3 regions of the Citrobacter amalonaticus genome follow, and region 3 is predicted to be linked to each of the others. Evidence: predicted binding sites of a transcription regulator. Region 3 holds the regulator's gene; each other region holds the start of a gene.
What was found. The regulator Fur, encoded in region 3, represses iron uptake genes when iron is present. The targets are predictions, from matches to a motif close to ATAATAATGAGAACNACTATCAA.

Region 1: feoA (ferrous iron transporter A) is a predicted target of Fur. The motif match lies at 3,471-3,493, and genes of this name have one in related genera.
Region 2: AL479_RS18985 (TonB-dependent siderophore receptor) is a predicted target of Fur. The motif match lies at 3,329-3,351, and genes of this name have one in related genera.

Annotation. Positions count from the first base shown of each region.
Region 1 covers NZ_CP014015.2:2,240,426-2,246,473, forward strand. The annotation lists partial or broken gene AL479_RS10705 (Rpn family recombination-promoting nuclease/putative transposase) at 1-332, opposite strand, end outside; gene feoC ([Fe-S]-dependent transcriptional repressor FeoC) at 546-782, opposite strand; gene feoB (Fe(2+) transporter permease subunit FeoB) at 792-3,113, opposite strand; gene feoA (ferrous iron transporter A) at 3,132-3,359, opposite strand; gene AL479_RS10730 (Tex family protein) at 3,734-6,048, opposite strand, start outside.
Region 2 covers NZ_CP014015.2:3,933,963-3,940,010, reverse strand. The annotation lists gene mfd (transcription-repair coupling factor) at 1-820, shown strand, start outside; gene ldtC (L,D-transpeptidase LdtC) at 1,020-1,985, shown strand; gene bhsA (multiple stress resistance protein BhsA) at 2,085-2,342, opposite strand; gene comR (TetR family copper-responsive transcriptional repressor ComR) at 2,586-3,221, shown strand; gene AL479_RS18985 (TonB-dependent siderophore receptor) at 3,453-5,639, shown strand; gene AL479_RS18980 (glycine zipper 2TM domain-containing protein) at 5,698-6,048, opposite strand, start outside.
Region 3 covers NZ_CP014015.2:3,416,997-3,423,044, forward strand. The annotation lists gene tcuC (tricarballylate/proton symporter TcuC) at 1-208, opposite strand, end outside; gene tcuB (tricarballylate utilization 4Fe-4S protein TcuB) at 263-1,402, opposite strand; gene tcuA (FAD-dependent tricarballylate dehydrogenase TcuA) at 1,389-2,792, opposite strand; partial or broken gene tcuR (tricarballylate utilization LysR family transcriptional regulator TcuR) at 2,890-3,814, opposite strand; gene fur (ferric iron uptake transcriptional regulator) at 3,945-4,391, opposite strand; gene fldA (flavodoxin FldA) at 4,672-5,202, opposite strand; gene ybfE (LexA regulated protein) at 5,352-5,645, opposite strand; gene ybfF (esterase) at 5,774-6,048, opposite strand, start outside.

The DNA of each region.
Region 1 (6,048 bases), 1.2 Mb from region 3:
CCCTTTTCCATCCCCTCTTCCTTACCCCTTTCCAGTCCTTCCTGTAATCCACTGACATGGCCCTCCTGAAGACCACGGTGATGCCCTTCCTGACGTAATCTTTCGGCGATAGTCATCAATCTCTCCTTGTGCTTGGGTAATCGGTCGGCCATGCCATGAATAAAATCGCGAAAGCGATCGGTGTCGCCCGCCTGCAACAGATAATTAAACAGAGCTTTTAGTTGGTTGTCATTAGCGTGTCCTGTAATAAGCAGGGTCGCCAGTTTTTCCACTAACCCCAGTAGATCCCGCTTGCGGATATGCTTTTGCACCAGTTCGAGGAGTGCCATGCGGTGTCGCGCTGGAGGCTGTACTCATGGCGATCCCTCACCGGAATAAAAGATGGCGTGACTTTAGCGGGCAGGAGGCGGGAAAGCATCTCCCTGTTGTTAACGGTGCGAAGAGGGCGGGAGGAAATCGTGGCCTTGCAGAAAGTGATTGAGTGTTGTGGAACCGGGCACGCAAAATACCGGATGGCGGCGTTTATCCCACCATCCGGTATCAACCTAGCGTAACGCCCACCATTCACGCAGGCAGGCTTTGCCTTCCGGGCAACTTTTGCAGCTTCCGGAGAGACAGCCGTCAGGCTCTTCCTGAATTCGCATGGCTTTACCCATCATTTCCAGTTGATTGAGCATGGCGTCGATCATCGGCTGCGGCGTATGCAATGTATGGCTAATTTGCGCGGCCTCCATGCGCCCCCGCAGGGCCAGTAAATCGCGAACCTGGATTAGCGAAGCCATCGTGACACCTTAGTGGCAATCGCCGGTGGTTGTACTGGCGCAGCAGTCGCTGGCGTTTTTCCGCGTGGCCAGCAGATTGACATCCACCCGGCTACGCGCCCGACGTAGCAGTCCCAGCACCACAACGTTAAACAGGATCACGGCCAGGATGCAGACCAGACTGTAGCGTGGATGCTCACTGTAGCTGGCAACCTGGTAGAACAGGGTTGACAACGAGTAGGCAATGTTCAGGCCCCACAGAATGGAGAAGCCCATCCAGCCGCGGCTCGATTCACGGGCAATTGCCCCCATTACCGAGATGCACGGAACGTACAGCAGGACGAAAATCAGGTAACTGTAGGCAGCCGCCGCGCTGCCAAATTTCGCATCCATGACGCCCATAGCGCCGGTCGCCATTTCTCCGTCGCCTTTGCTGGCTTCAATAGGGTTCGCCAGTACGCTCAGGCTGAAGGTGTCTTTCAGGCTCTGCCAGGTTTCATCCAGCGCGCTCAGCAACTCATCGCCAAGATGAAATTCAGCCGGATTAAATTCCTCATCCTGAATGTTTTCTGCGGTATAGAGCGTGTTGAGCGTACCAACCACTACTTCTTTCGCCATCGCGCCCGTGAACAGCCCGACCGTTGCCTGCCAGTTGTCTTCGTGAACGCCAATCGGTTTGAAGATGGGGGTGATGACGCGACTGACGGAGGCCAGCGCCGAATCGTTGATGTTATCGACAATCTTGCCGCTGAGCGAAAAGCTGTTAAACGCGCTCAGGAAGATGCTGACAATGACGATCACTTTACCGGCGCGCAGCACAAATCCTTTCAGCCGCTGCCAGGTCTGGATGATCAGGCTCTTGATATGCGGGACGTGATAAACCGGAAGCTCCATAACAAACGGAGAGGCTTCGCCACGCATGATCGTGTGTTTGAGCATCAGACCGGTCAGTACTGCCATCACAATGCCCAGCACATACAGGGAGAACACCGCCAGCGCGCCGTTCTGCCCGAAGAAAGCCGCAGCAAACACGGCGAAAATCGCCAGTCGCGCCCCACAGGACATGAACGGTGCCATCATGATGGTCATCAGACGCTCGCGTGGCGCATCCAGGGTACGGGCCCCCATCACCGACGGTACGTTGCAGCCAAAGCCGACAATCAGCGGGACGAATGATTTGCCCGGCAGTCCCAGCGCCTGCATCAGACGGTCCATCACAAACGCTGCGCGCGCCATGTAACCGGAGTCTTCGAGGAACGAGAGGAACAGGTACATCATGCCGATCTGCGGAACCAGCGGCAGAACAGTGTTAATCCCGCCGCCAAGCCCTTGTGCGAGGAAGATGGTCAGCCAGTCCGGGAAGTTAAGGGTATAGCCGATCCACTGGATACCGTGAATAAAGATCGCCACAGAGCCAGCATCAAAAATCGGGGCCAGCGCGCCGCCAATGTTAATGGCGAGCAGGAACATCAGGTACATCACAAACAGGAAGATCGGCAGACCGAGAAAACGGTTGAGGATGATTTTATCCACCGCTGTTGTAAAGCGGCTGGGCTCTGCCGTCAGGGTGTTGCTCACCACGTCGCAGATCGCCGCAATGCACTGGTAACGCGCATCGGCGATATGCAGTGCCGGATCGTCCATCTCGTCGCTCAGATGCGCCAGTGAAATCTCCAGCTGCGCAGCGGCGTCACCAGCGTATGCCCGGCTGTAGATATCCCCTTCCAGCATTTGCAGGCCGAGCCAGCGGCGTTGTTGTACCGGCATTTCTTTTGCCATTGCGTTTGCCAGTTTATCGGCCTCACGCAGCAGCGGCTGGGCGTAATGCACCAGTTCGACGTTTTCATTCTTGCTGTGGCGGTCAATCGCCAGCTTCAGCGCTTCGATACCGCGTCCACGAGTGGAAACCAGCGGGACGACCGGGCAGCCAAGGCGGGTTGAAAGGGCGTCGATATCAATACGGATTTTCTGTTTTTCCGCAATGTCGAGCATGTTGAGCGCGACAATGCACGGAATGCCCAGCTCAAGCAGTTGCAGCGTCAGATAGAGGTTACGCTCAAGATTTGAGGCATCTACCACGTTAATTAACAGGTCGGCGTCGCCGCTCAGAATATAGTGGCAGGCAATCTGCTCATCCAGAGAGGTTTGCGAAGAGATGGTAGTGAGCGAATACGTGCCGGGCAGATCGACCAGCGTGACCTGATGATCCGTGGTCGTGAATTGTCCCTCTTTACGTTCTACGGTGACCCCGGCCCAGTTGCCTACGCGCTGGCGCGCACCGGTCAGTTGGTTAAATAGGGTCGTCTTGCCGGAATTTGGATTACCAATTAAACCAATGGTTAATTTTTTCATCGTTATTGACTCACTGTATTAACAGGAAACCGCTTCCACTTCTAATAATGCCAGGTCTTTTTTACGCAATACCAGACTAACGCGACGCGTTTCAATATGAACAGGATCGCCTAAGGGGGCGACGCGCACCACGTTAAATGAGGAACCCGGGAGCATGCCGAGGGAAAGCAGTTTCTGACGGTATGCAGGACTTATTTCACGGGCAAAACCGGTAATTTTCCACGCAGTATCTGGAGTAAATTGCATAAGAGCCTACTTATTTCTCGCTAACTGGATGTTTACCTCATGGGGCAAAGGGGCGCGGCATGAGACCAGATGATTAGCCAACGAAGGAAAGACTAAATATTCTACAATACAATGATAATGAGAATGGTTTTTATCTTCAACCGATTAAATGTGACGGAATGTTGGTTTGAATAATAATCTGCGTCATTTTTGATATGGCTCAAAAATAATAACCAGCAGGTAAAATGATTTGAATTCTTAATAAATTAACGTTGTTAATGTTTAATTAAGGTTTCATCTGTTAATGGCGTGATAAATATAACGTGATGGAGAAGATGAATGCGTTAACGGGCCGGATAGGGCGATTCCGCCGCCATCCGGCACATGATCCAAACTTAACGTTTTTTACCCATTGCTGCCGCCAGCGCATCCATCATCGCGCTGTTGCCGGCGGGTTGCGCTTCACGAGTACGTGGTTTTGCCGCTTTCGCTGCCGGACGGTCATTGCCGCCGCCGCGACGGGCATTGGTTTCACCCGGCTGTTCGTCCAGGCGCATTGTCAGGGCAATACGCTTACGCTGTAGGTCAACTTCCAGCACTTTCACCTTCACGATGTCACCTGCTTTCACCACCGTGTGTGGATCGTCGACAAACTTGTTCGACAGCGATGAGATGTGGACCAGTCCATCCTGGTGAACGCCGATATCCACAAACGCGCCAAAGTTGGTGACGTTGGTGACGGCGCCCTCGAGAATCATCCCCGGCAGCAGATCGTTCATGGTTTCAACGCCATCGGCAAACTGCGCGGTTTTGAACTCCGGACGCGGATCGCGACCCGGTTTCTCCAGCTCTTTGATGATGTCGCTGACGGTCGGGACACCAAACTTGTCGTCGGTGAAATCGACGGCTTTCAGATTGCGCAGTTCGCTGCTGTTGCCCATCAGGTCTTTCAGCGCCTGTTGGGTTACCGCCAGAATACGTTCCACGACCGGATAGGCTTCCGGGTGAACGGTGGAAGCATCCAGCGGGTTATCACCGTGGTTAATACGCAGGAAGCCTGCGCACTGTTCGAAGGCTTTCGGCCCCAGACGGCTGACTTTCAGCAGTTGCTGACGATTCTGGAACTGCCCGTTCTCATCGCGCCAGGCCACGATATTCTGCGCCATCATGCGGGTCAGACCGGCTACACGGGTTAACAGCGGAACCGATGCCGTGTTCAAATCAACGCCGACGGCGTTCACACAGTCTTCCACCACCGCATCCAGCTTACGGGCTAACTGTGTCTGGCTGACGTCATGCTGATACTGACCGACGCCGATCGATTTCGGATCGATTTTCACCAGCTCAGCGAGCGGATCCTGCAGACGGCGCGCAATGGAGACCGCGCCGCGCAGTGAAACGTCGAGATCCGGGAACTCCTGGGCCGCCAGTTCTGACGCGGAATAGACTGACGCTCCGGCTTCGCTGACAATCACTTTTTGCGCCGTCACTTTCGGGAACTGTTTCTGTACGTCGAGGAAGAAGCGTTCGGTTTCACGCGAGGCGGTGCCGTTACCAATCGCCACCAGTTCCACATTGTACTTTTCACACAGCGCAGCCACCACTACGGCAGCTTTCGCCGCCTGACCGGTGTGAGGATAGATGGTATCGGTGGCGACCAGCTTACCGGTGCCATCCACCACGGCGACTTTTACCCCGGTACGCAGACCCGGATCGAGACCCATGGTGGCGCGCAGACCCGCCGGTGCCGCCATCAGCAGGTCGTGCAGGTTGCGGGCGAATACGTTGATCGCTTCGTCTTCCGCGCGCTCGCGGACGGTCCCCATCAGTTCGGTTTCGAGGTGCATCAGCACCTTGATACGCCACGTCCAGCTCACCACGCCTTTGCGCCAGCTGTCTGCCGGTGCGTTGTTCAGACGCAGGCCGAGGTGATCCATAATGATTTGCTCGCAGTGGCTCTCTTTCGGCGGCTCATCGAACTGCGGATCGGCATTCAGCGAAAGCTGCAACACGCCTTCATTCCGGCCACGGAACATCGCCAGCGCACGGTGAGAAGGCACGGAGGCGATCGGCTCGTGATGATCGAAATAGTCGCGGAATTTTGCGCCTTCCTCTTCTTTGCCGTTGACTACGCTGGCAACCAGATGAGCATTTTTCCACAGATAATCACGTACCTTCGCCAGCAGCGCAGCGTCTTCGGCAAAGCGTTCCATCAGGATATAGCGTGCACCATCAAGCGCGGCTTTGCTGTCGGCAACCCCTTTCTCTGCATCGATATATTTCGCCGCTTCGGTGTCCGGATCGTGTGACGGGTCGTTCCACAACAGGTCGGCCAGTGGCTCCAGACCGGCTTCAATCGCTATCTGTCCGCGGGTGCGGCGTTTGGGTTTATACGGGAGGTAAAGGTCTTCGAGTTCGGTCTTACTTAACGTGCCGTTGATGGCATTAGCCAGATCATCGGTCAGTTTGCCTTGCTCGGAAATGGACTTGAGAATGGCCTGACGGCGCTCTTCCAGTTCACGCAAATAGCCCAGTCGGGTCTCCAGATTACGCAGTTGCGTATCATCCAGGCCGCCGGTGATTTCCTTACGGTAACGTGCGATAAACGGCACGGTGTTCCCTTCGTCAAGCAGGCGAACGGCAGCGGTGACCTGGTCGGCCCGGGCCTGAATTTCACCCGCAATAATGCGGCAGAAAGAATCATTCATCA
Region 2 (6,048 bases), 520 kb from region 3:
TATCCCGACCGCCAACACAATTATTATCGAGCGTGCGGATCACTTCGGTCTGGCGCAGTTACACCAGTTGCGCGGCCGCGTGGGACGCTCACACCATCAGGCGTATGCCTGGCTGCTGACACCGCATCCCAAAGCAATGACCACCGACGCGCAAAAACGCCTGGAAGCGATTGCCTCGCTGGAAGACCTGGGTGCAGGCTTTGCGCTGGCGACTCACGATCTGGAGATCCGCGGCGCGGGTGAACTGCTCGGGGAAGAACAGAGCGGTTCGATGGAAACCATCGGCTTCTCGCTGTATATGGAGCTGCTGGAAAATGCCGTCGATGCCCTGAAGGCCGGACGCGAGCCGTCGCTGGAAGATCTCACCAGTCAGCAAACCGAAGTCGAACTGCGTATGCCGTCGCTGCTGCCGGACGATTTCATCCCGGACGTGAATACCCGCCTGTCATTCTACAAGCGTATCGCCAGCGCGAAGAGCGAGAATGAACTTGAAGAGATTAAAGTGGAGCTGATCGACCGCTTCGGTCTGCTGCCCGATCCGGCGCGTACCCTGCTGGATATCGCCCGCTTGCGTCAACAGGCGCAGAAGCTGGGTATCCGCAAACTGGAAGGCAACGAGAAAGGCGGCACTATCGAATTTGCCGAGAAGAACCATGTCAACCCAGGCTGGCTGATTGGCCTGTTGCAAAAACAGCCGCAGCACTTCCGTCTTGACGGACCGACCCGGCTGAAGTTCATCCAGGATCTGACCGAACGGAAAACACGGATGGACTGGGTGCGTCAGTTTATGCAACAACTGGAAGAAAACGCTGTAGCATGATTGCGTGGTGCCGGATGGCGGCTTCGCCTTATCCGGCCTACAAATCGATGCCTGGCCGTAGGCCTGATGAGCGCAGCGCCATCAGGCAAGGCTCCGCGATCTTTACAACTCTTTGCACTTCCCTTGCATTTAAAGACATACCACCCCGCCATAATTATCATTGGACTCCTCTGGCATAATAACCCTTTGATTTGTGATGATAATGAACACTATGCGACTCTCCCGCTGGCTGGCCTTTTTTGCGCTCGCCGCCAGCATTACGCTTGCGCTTCCCGCGCAGGCGAATACCTGGCCTCTTCCTCCGGCTGGCAGCAAACTGATCGGAGAAAATAAGTACCACGTTGTCGAAAATAACGGGGGTTCACTGGAAGCCATCGCGAAAAAATATAATGTCGGTTTTCTCGCGCTGTTGCAGGCGAATCCCGGCGTGGATCCCTACGTTCCCCGCGCGGGCAGCGTGTTAACCATCCCGTTGCAGACGCTGCTACCGGATGCTCCGCGTGAAGGCATTGTCATCAACCTGGCTGAACTGCGTCTCTACTACTACCATCCGGGGAAAAATGCGGTCACCGTCTACCCTATCGGCATTGGCCAACTGGGCGGTGATACCCTGACCCCGACGATGGTCACGACCGTCTCCGACAAGCGCGCTAACCCGACCTGGACGCCTACGGCGAATATCCGTGCCCGTTATAAAGCACAAGGAATCGACCTTCCTGCGGTGGTTCCTGCCGGACCGGATAACCCGATGGGACACCATGCCATTCGCTTAGCGGCGTATGGTGGCGTCTATCTGCTGCACGGCACCAACGCCGATTTCGGTATCGGCATGCGCGTCAGTTCCGGTTGTATCCGCCTGCGTGATGGCGATATTGAGACGCTGTTCAGACAGGTTACGCCGGGCACCAAAGTGAATATTATCAATACCCCGATCAAAGCCTCGGTTGAACCGGACGGGACGCGTCTGGTCGAAGTCCACCAGCCGCTGTCGAAGAATATTGATGATGACCCGCAGATTCTGCCTATCGTGCTGAACAGCACTCTGCAATCGTTTAAAGATTCCGCGCAGACAGACGCAGCGGTAATGCAGCATGTGATGGACGTTCGCTCCGGAATGCCGGTCGATGTCAGACGCCATCACGAGGTGGATCAGCAGTCGATGTAACGATTCCGGACATGAAAAAGCCCCGCTGAAATACATTCAGCGGGGCTTTTTTTATGTCGCGTTATTTTGCAGCAGCAGGCATCAATGAGGGGTTAATGCTTATTTATAAATGACCGCGGTACCGTGCAGGTTGTTCGGACCCGTCACTGAAGTAATGCGGAACGATTTCGCACCCATAGCATCCGCTTTCTGCGCCAGTTCGTCCTGCAGTGAACTCAGGTTAGTCCCTGCGTTCGCAGAGATGGTGCCGACTTTTTGCTGACCTGCAGGCGTGGACTGAACTTCTACAGCTGCGAAGCTTGCGAATGACAGTGAACTCAGAACAGCAGCAGCGATGAGGGTTTTTACGTTTTTCATAATAGTGACCTTTTGCAGATGATTGGGCGTCGTAAGCATTTACTTAACGATCGATAGGTAAATGATAGATGTGATCCAGGTCACACGTCAACCCATTTTTTATAACGATCGTTATATAAAATCAAAAGCGCTTATCTTTCATACAACTAAGCTGAAAATTTTTTTCTCGCGAATGCGCTGGAGCCTGTGCGGGTTTATTTTTATAATGGTTGTTCACTAAACCCATTAAGGTACGACGGCACCATGACAACTGAATCGACAAGTTGTGTTAAAAAAAGCCGTGGCCGACCAAAAGTGTTCGACAGGGAAGCCGCGCTTGATAAGGCCATGACACTCTTCTGGCAGCACGGTTATGAGGCAACATCGCTTTCTGACCTTGTTGAAGCGACGGGTGCGAAAGCGCCAACGCTGTATGCGGAATTCACCAATAAAGAGGGACTGTTCCGCGCGGTGCTGGACAGATACATCGCCCGCTTCGCGGCAAAACATGAAGCGCAGTTGTTCTGTGAGGAGAAAAGCGTTGAGGCGGCGCTGGAGGACTACTTCACCGCGGTGGCAACCTGTTTCACCAGCAAGGACACCCCCGCTGGCTGCTTTATGATCAACACTTCCGCGACGCTTGCCGCCGCATCACGCGACATTGCACATACCGTGAAATCGCGTCATGCGATGCAGGAACAGACCCTGACGCAATTTCTGCGTCAGCGGCAGGAGCGCGGCGAGATCCCCGCGCACTGCAATGTGCAAAACCTTGCCGAGTATCTGAGCTGTATTTTGCAGGGCATGTCTATCAGCGCTCGTGAAGGGGCCAGTTTCGACAAGCTGATGCAAATCACTCACACCACTCTGCGTCTGTGGCCTGAATTGCTTAAGGCCTGATCGTTTTCTCTGACCGGGAACCTTGTTTCCCGGTTCTTCTGCACCACAATTCCCGCACAATTATTAATGTTATCATTTAGTTAGATTCATTTTTTTGCAAAAATCTATTGATAATAGCAATTATTATCAGCAATATTCGCATTTGATTTTACATCTATTTCACAATGTAACAGCCGGCTACGACCGGTTAAATCCCTTCACCTGCACAGATATTTTCAGAAAGGAATGCGAATGAATAAGCGTCTTTGGGTCCTCAACCCGATCCTGTTAGCCCTGACTCTGCCCGCTGCGGCGGCGCAGACAGAAGAAGAAAACCTCATCGTCAGCGCCAACCGTAGCCAGAAAACCGTCGCCGAGATGGCACAGACCACTTGGGTGATTGAAGGCCAGGAGATTGAGCAACAGGTTCAGGGCGGCAAAGAGTTCAAAGACGTGCTGGCGCAACTGATTCCGGGCATCGACGTTAGCAGCCAGGGGCGTACCAACTACGGAATGAACATGCGTGGTCGCGCAATTGTCGTGCTGATCGACGGCGTACGCCTTAACTCATCGCGTACCGACAGCCGCCAACTGGATGCGATCGACCCGTTTAACATCGCACATATTGAGGTCATTTCAGGCGCCACGTCGCTGTATGGCGGCGGCAGTACCGGCGGCTTAATTAACATTGTCACCAAAAAGGGTCAGTCCGATCGCCAGGTAGAGCTCGAACTGGGCAGTAAATCCGGCTTTAACAACAGTAACGATCACGACGAGCGCGTTGCTGCGGCAGTTAGCGGTGGAACGGATCGCGCTTCTGGCCGACTGTCCGTCGCTTATCAGCGCTTTGGCGGCTGGTATGACGGTAACGGTGACGCCCTGATGCTCGACAACACGCAAACCGGTCTGCAGCACTCCGATCGGCTGGACGTGATGGGAACCGGCACCCTCGATATCGATGACAACCGCCAGATACAGTTGGTCACCCAATACTATAAGAGTCAGGGCGATGAAGATTACGGGCTATACCTGGGCGAAAACATGTCCGCCGTTACCGGTAGCGGCACCGCCAGCACCCGCAGCGGGCTTAGTTCAGACCGTATTCCAGGGACGGAACGTCATCTGATCAGCCTGCAATACTCCGACGCGGACTTCTTCGGCCAGAATCTGGTCAGCCAGATCTATTACCGCGATGAGTCGCTGAAGTTCTACCCCTTCCCGACGCTCAGCAAAGGTCAGGTGACCAGCTTCTCGGCTTCGCAGCAGGATACCGACCAGTTCGGCGCCAAAATCACCCTCAACAGCCAGCTGATGGATAACTGGGAGCTGACGTGGGGCGTCGATGCGGATCATGAAACCTTCGACTCCAATCAGAAGTTCTTCGATCTGGCCTGGTCTGTGCCGTCAGGCGGGATGGACAATCGCACGGCCTATACGACCGGACGTTATCCCGGCTACAGCATTACCAACTTCGCCCCGTTCCTGCAAAGCAGTTATGACATTAACGACATCTTCACCCTGAGCGGTGGCGTGCGCTATCAGTGGACGGAAAACCGGGTTGATGATTTCGTGGGTTACGCGCAGCAACAGGGTATTGCCAACGGTTTAGCGAGTTCTGCCGATGTCATTCCTGGCGGCAAAACCGATTACGACAACTTCTTGTTCAATGCCGGGCTCCTGGCGCATCTCACCGAACGCCAACAGGCATGGTTTAACTTCTCTCAGGGCGTTGAACTGCCGGATCCCGGAAAATACTACGGCAACGGCACTTACCAGTTGGTGGGCGATCATTACCAGCTCCAGCGCAGCGTAAACGTGGCGGATTCGCGTCTGGAAGGAATCAAGGTCAATTCGTATGAGCTGGGCTGGCGCTATACCGGCGATAATCTGCGTACCCAACTGGCGGCGTACTATTCGACGTCCGATAAGTCGATTGTGATTAACCGCAGCGATATGACGATCCGCGTGGAACCTGACGATCGCCGGATTTATGGCGTGGAAGGCGCGGCGGATTACTTCATTCCTGACAGCGACTGGAGTCTGGGTGCGAACTTTAACGTCCTGAAATCCGAAGTAAAACAGAACGGGAAATGGGAAAAATGGGACGTGACGCTGGCATCGCCGTCCAAAGCCACCGCCTGGGTCGGCTGGGCGCCCGAGCCGTGGTCGCTACGGGTTCAGACCCAACAATCGTTTGATCTCACCGATGCCAGCGGCAACAAGCTGGATGGCTATAACACCGTGGACTTTATCGGCAGCTATCAACTCCCGCTGGGCAAACTGACCTTTAGCATTGAAAACCTGCTGGATGAAGATTACACCACCCTGTGGGGACAGCGCGCACCATTGCTGTACAGCCCAACCTATGGCAGCCCATCGCTGTACGAATATAAGGGCCGGGGTCGTACCTTTGGTCTGAACTACGCCTTAACCTTCTGATAAAAAAAGCCCCTCAGCCTGAGCGAATGAGGGGCTAACTTGCAGAGTACCGCTTTTTTTACGCTTTGTTATTCAGAATCAACTGGCCGTTGTTATCCAGCGGGATCTGCGTGCCAGGATCTTTATCCATGCGAATCTTGCCCTGCTGGTCGCCAATCTTATAGGTGACGTCGTAACCGAGCATTTTTTCCGATTTGTCATAGACGGTTTTGCAGCGCTGCTGCGTGGAGGTATAGGTGTCGTTTTCCTGCATTGAGCCCTGGATCTGGTTACCGGCGTAACCGCCACCCAACGCCCCGACCACCGTTGCCACATCCTTACCTCGTCCGCCGCCGAACTGATGACCAATCACGCCACCGGCAACCGCGCCCAGCACCGAACCGGTAATGCGGTTCTCATCCTGGACGGG
Region 3 (6,048 bases):
CCCCAATGGGGCGCATTAAAAAACCGGAGCCAAAAACGGCAAAGGTCAGCATGAGGCCAGCGAACTCACTTTCGGCGGGAAAAAACGTCTTTGCAATATAGGTGGCGTAAAAACCAAACAGAAAAAAATCGAACTGTTCGAGAAAATTACCGCTGGTCACACGCAGTATTGCGCCGAACGTGCCGGCGCGCGATGGTTGTTGAGTCATTGAGGTTGCTCCACTGTCTTATCATAATTATGTATAGAGGTAAGAGTGTGCGGGTCAGTCGCCTGCGACCCCCGCCTGTTTTCCACGTCGCTTCTCAATCGCCCATTTGAGTAAAGACGCGCAGCGGTAAAATCCGTGGGCAAATTTTCCGTATGGGATGGTCAAAAAAAGTGCCATGACCACGCCAAGATGGAGGGCAAGCAGGATCCCCATCCATGAGGTGTCTCTTCCCGCCAGCAGACCTAAACCGGTCAGGCTGGTCAGGAGCAGCAGTAAAATAAAGCCGCGATCCATCGGTTTCTGTCGCGCGTCGCCATGCAGTGGCGAGCGCTTAAGGTTTAACCACAGCAGGCCTGTCGGGCCGACAATTAAACCGATTCCTCCGAGCGTGCCAAGCATGACCGGCGCGCTGAAGAACGGGTAGGGGGCTTCCCATCCGGCGAAATAGTGATAACCGGTCGCCACCACGGTCGCGGCGAAACAGAGCATAAAGCCGTAGAAGGTGAAATGGTGGAAACGACGACGCATCAACGTGAAAGCATCGTCCGCGTCGTTGCAGCCTTTGCCATGTCCACCGTCGAGGTATTTCAGCGTCAGCACATTGTGTGAGGCTTCGGCTATTTCCGCCGGACGCGGCCCGACGGGAGAGATCTCGCGCCAGAAGCGGATCACCCCTGCCATCAGTAAACCGATCGCCAGCATGAAAACCGAGCCAAACATCCATGCCAGCAGGTTGTGCGGGAAAATTTGGTAGAAATCACCGGCCAACGGCGGGTGGAGCAGCGATCCCTTCAGCCCCATCGCGAGGAGTAAAAAGAGGATCAGACCAAAGACCAGCGCCAGCGTCACGGTGACGCCAGCCCGGCGATACAGCGCCCCGAAGGCCGCCGGTTGTGCGTAGTGTTGATACGTTTCCAGACGCACTTCCGCCATCGCTTTCGGTACGTTGATCGCAAACTCATGCGGCGGTGCATACTGGCAGGCGTGCAGGCAGGCGCCGCAGTTATGGCACAGGTTTGCCAGATAATTAATGTCGGCTTTGCCAAATTCCAGTCGTTGAGTCATCGCCGGGAACACGGCGCAAAACCCTTCGCAATAGCGACAGGCGTTACACACCTGCATCACCCGCTCGACTTCAGCCTCTGGCTCGGTGAGGATTTTGGCTTCGATGATCAGTTTTTCAAGCTGCTTCATGATGCGCCTCCTTACGTGCTGCCTGCGCGGCTTCTTTACCTGCGATGCGACCAAACGTGGTGCCGATGGACATGCCGACACCGGCGGTATAGCCCTTGCCCAGTACGTTGCCTGCCATCATCTCACCGGCAACGAACAGGTTACGGCTGGGGACGCCTGCAAAATGGACCGCAGCATGTTCATTCACTTTCAGTCCCAGATAGGTAAAGGTGATCCCTGGTCGCAGGGCATAGCCGTAGTAGGGAGGTGTATCAATGGGGCGCGCCCAGTGGGTTTTCGGTGGCGTCAGGCCCAGCGTTGCGCAGTCGTCCAGCGTCGTGTGATCAAACTGACCCGGCTGACAGGACTGGTTGTAGTGCTCCACGGTATGGGTAAAGCGTTCGGGATCCAGCCCTAGCTGGCGGGCCAGTTCATCCAGCGTATTGGCCTGTGCGCCGGGGAAAACTGGCGGCATAAAGTGGCCGATCGCTTTGCTGTCGATGATGGAGTAGCCAATCTGCCCTGGCTGGTGGGCAACCAGACGCCCCCAGATGGCATAACGTTTCGGCCAGAAATCTTCGCCTTCATCGTAAAAGCGTTCCGCATCCCGGTTGACTACCACGCCAAGTGAGACGCAATCCACGCGCGTGCAAATGCCGCCATCATACAGCGGGGCCCGGGCATCAATCGCCACACAGTGGGACTGGGATGGATCGCCGATGATGTCAGCCCCGGCGTCGATCATAAATTTGAGCAAGACGCCCTGATTAAAGCGGGTGCCGCGAATGAGGAAGTTATCGGCTGGCCATTCGCCGCGTGCGTTCTCTCCCCAGGCGTCACGCAGCCATTCGCGATTGGATTCAAATCCACCGGCGGCGAGTACGCAGGCTTTTGCCTCAATGCGCTCGTGACCTGCCAGGGCTGCGACGAAATCGCCATGATGCAATTCAAGCGCCTGCACCGGCGTGTTGTAGCGAATCTGTACCCCCAGCTTTTCTGCGCTGCGGTAATAAGCGTTCACGAGGGCTTTACCGCCGCCCATGAAAAAGGCATTGGTACGCGCGACGTGCAGCGCACCAGAGAGTGGGGGCTGAAAATTGACACCATGCTGGCGCATCCAGTCGCGACACTGTGAAGAGGTACGGATCACCAGGCGCGCCAACGCTTCATTGGTATTGCCTTCGGTGACACGCCAGAGATCCTGCCAGAACTCCTCTTCGGGATAACTCTCAACCAGCACATCCTGTGGCGCATCGTGCATACAGCGTAAATTGCGCGTGTGTTGGGAGTTGCCGCCGCGCCATTCCCGGGGCGCGGCCTCTAACAGCAACACGGAAGCTCCTGCCTCACGGGCGGTTAAGGCGGCACATAACGCGGCATTACCACCGCCAATCACCAGTACATCAACCATCGTCTACTCCATTACCATTTAACTATTTGTTAAATTTGTAATTGAAATGTATACGTACAGGTTGTATGGGCGCTATGGCGGGAAGCTAAAGACCTGTTTAGTGAGCGTAAAGGGTCGCACCCGGCCAACTGCCGGTTTCCACAAGTTCACGCATCACTTTTGTGAGTATCACGCGGGCTGCAAGACCGGCGGGGGTGAGTTCATCGTCAGACAGACTGACCAGAAAATTAGGGCGGCTGAGTATGGGATTATGGACGCCAATCACTCTCAGCGCTTCCCTCTCAAGATGCGAAATGGCAGCACCTGGTTGCAACGTGGCGCCAAGTCCGCTGCGAACGGCGCGCATCAGTAACGTCAGGCCATCAATTTCCGTGGCGATATCCACCTTCAGTCCGTGTTCCTGACAAATGGCCTCCAGTCGGCCGCGCAGTCCGTGGCCCAGGCTTGGCATGATCAGGGGAATATTCGCCAGTTGAGCAGGGGTTATGGTGTCATCCGGAATCGCCGCCAGCAGGTCATGCGTGCCAATCAGAAAAAGTCGCTCTTCGAGAACCGGCCTGGCGCTCCAGCGCAGGATCTTCTCTTTCTGAAAAACAACGGCCAGATCAATCTGACGGGTGTTGATCATCCGTTCCAGATTACCCGACAGGCTTTCCACCACATGCAGGCGAACGTCGGCGTAATGTTCCCGCATGGCATGAATAAACGGCATTCCCAGGACGGAGGCCGTGCTGGGGGCCATACCGACGCTGACGTGTCCGGACAGACGCGCATCGCGCGCGGCCAGAATAGCATCATCAGCATGACGCAACGCCAGCTGTGCCTGCGAGTAAAAGGCCAGACCGGCGGGTTGGCGTTACGCCACGCGAGGTTCGCTGCAACAGACGAATGGCGAGTTCGTTTTCCAGCCGCGTCATCTGCTGGCTGAGCGCGGAGACGCCGATGTCGAGATCGAGCGCCGCGCTGCCCATACTGCCGGTTTCCACAATACGGACAAAATAACGTAGCTGGCGAAGTTCCATTTCGATTCTCCGGACAAGGCAGGGGGAGATTTTACATTAAAGCAACATGCTGTCAGAAGAAAGCGCAGAGTGGCGAATGGCGCGCATAAAAAAAGCCAACCGACAGGTTGGCTTTTCAGAATAGTGCAAATTATTTCGCGTCGTGCGCGTGTTCGTCTTCGCGGCAATCGCCTTCAGCGCAGTGGCCGTACAGATAAAGGCTATGGTTCGTCAGACGAATGCCATGTTTTGCTGCGATCTCACGCTGGCGTGCTTCAATAGAATCATCACTGAATTCGATCACTTTGCCGCAATCGAGGCAAATAAGGTGATCGTGATGATGCTGCTGGGTCAGCTCAAAAACGGATTTGCCGCCTTCAAAATTGTGGCGGGTTACGATCCCGGCGTCATCAAACTGGTTCAGCACGCGATACACGGTCGCCAGACCAATTTCTTCACCCATGTCGATCAGTCGTTTATATAAATCTTCCGCACTGACGTGATGGTTTTCCGGTTCCTGAAGAACTTCCAGAATCTTTAAACGAGGAAGCGTTACTTTCAGGCCAGCCTTCTTTAATGCGGTATTGTTGTCAGTCATGCGGAATCTGTCCTGTTGCTAAACGATTCACTTCATACAAGAAGTGACAGAAATTGCACTCGAGATAATGCGTTTCATTATAGGACTGCCGTGTCTAAATGAAAACTGCAAGCCTCTGGCAAATGTTAATAAATAGTCGGTATTGCCTGGAAATGAGAGCGCCACCTAAAAACTCCCGCACATTGTACAGGGATGGGCAAGAAAGTTACAAATTTGTAGCAATTATTTTGATTGGTTCTGTCTATTGATGCGGCGCAAACATTGTCTGCGCCGCCGTACATCAGGCGTTGATGATCTCGTCGAGGTGCAGTTCTTCAGAAATCTGCTTCACCCATTTTTCCACGCGCTCGGCGGTCAGTTCCGGCTGACGGTCTTCGTCAATCGCCAGACCGACAAAATGGTCGTCATCCGCCAGACCTTTGGAGGCTTCAAAATGATAGCCTGCGGTCGGCCAGTGACCCACGATAGTTGCACCGCGCGGCTCAATGATATCGCGGATCGTGCCTAACGCGTCGCAGAAGTATTCTGCATAATCTTCCTGATCGCCGCAGCCGAACAGTGCGACCAGTTTGCCGTTAAAATCAATGTCTTCGAGGGTAGGGAAGAAGTCATCCCAGTCGCACTGCGCTTCACCGTAGTACCAGGTTGGAATGCCAAGCAGCAGAATGTCGTAGCCTTCGAGATCTTCTTTGCTGCTTTTTGCAATGTCATGCACATCGGCAACGTCTTTACCAAGCTGTTTTTGAATCATTTTTGCGATATTTTCGGTGTTCCCGGTGTCGCTGCCGAAAAAGATGCCAGTGATTGCCATGAGTAAAGTAACCTCTTGAAACTTATTGAAATGGTGGTGGCGAATTGCCCACAGATAAGGGCAATCATAGCAGAACAGTCAGGTATGCGGAAATAGCAAACGCATACGAGTGCACTCCATGCTACATGAAAGTGGGAAATGGGATGATTTCAGGCAAGATCCTGGCCGCGTAGTGCCGCCAGTTGGGCCATCAATATCTCTTCGATCAGTTCACTGCGGCTCATCTCTCGGGATTCCGCCAGCTCATTCAACGCATCAACCGCTTCCGCGTTGAGTTTGAGTTCGACACGCTTAAGACCGCGAACTTTGTCGCGTTTGAGTTGATTACGCTTATTAATGCGCAGCTGTTCATCGCGCGAAAGCGGATTGGTTTTCGGTCGTCCCGGGCGACGCTCGTGCGCGAACAGATCTAGTGTCGTACGGTCCGTTTGTTCTTTGGCCATGATATTGGTGACTTCGGGGAAACAATCAGCCAGGCCTCTGCCCGGATGGATAGCGCGCCATCATACATCAGCGAATGAGGCGCGCCAACGTTCGCACGCGTAATCGCGCACGGACGCTGAGTTTTTAATCAGTTAGCCGTTTCATTAAGATAACGACGGATGGCGCGCAGCACCGCCTCCGGTTTTTCGGCATGCACCCAGTGACCGGCTCCGGCAATGACGTGCGCACGCGCCTGCGGGAACTGCGCCAGTAAATCGGCGCGATATGCTTCGGTGACATAAGGGGAGTTGCCGCCGGGAATAAACAGTGCCGGATGATCCCAGGCCGGTATTGTCTCCCAGCCGACGATATGCGGATACTGCTCCCACAGCACCGGCACGTTGAAGCGCCATTCGCCGTCAA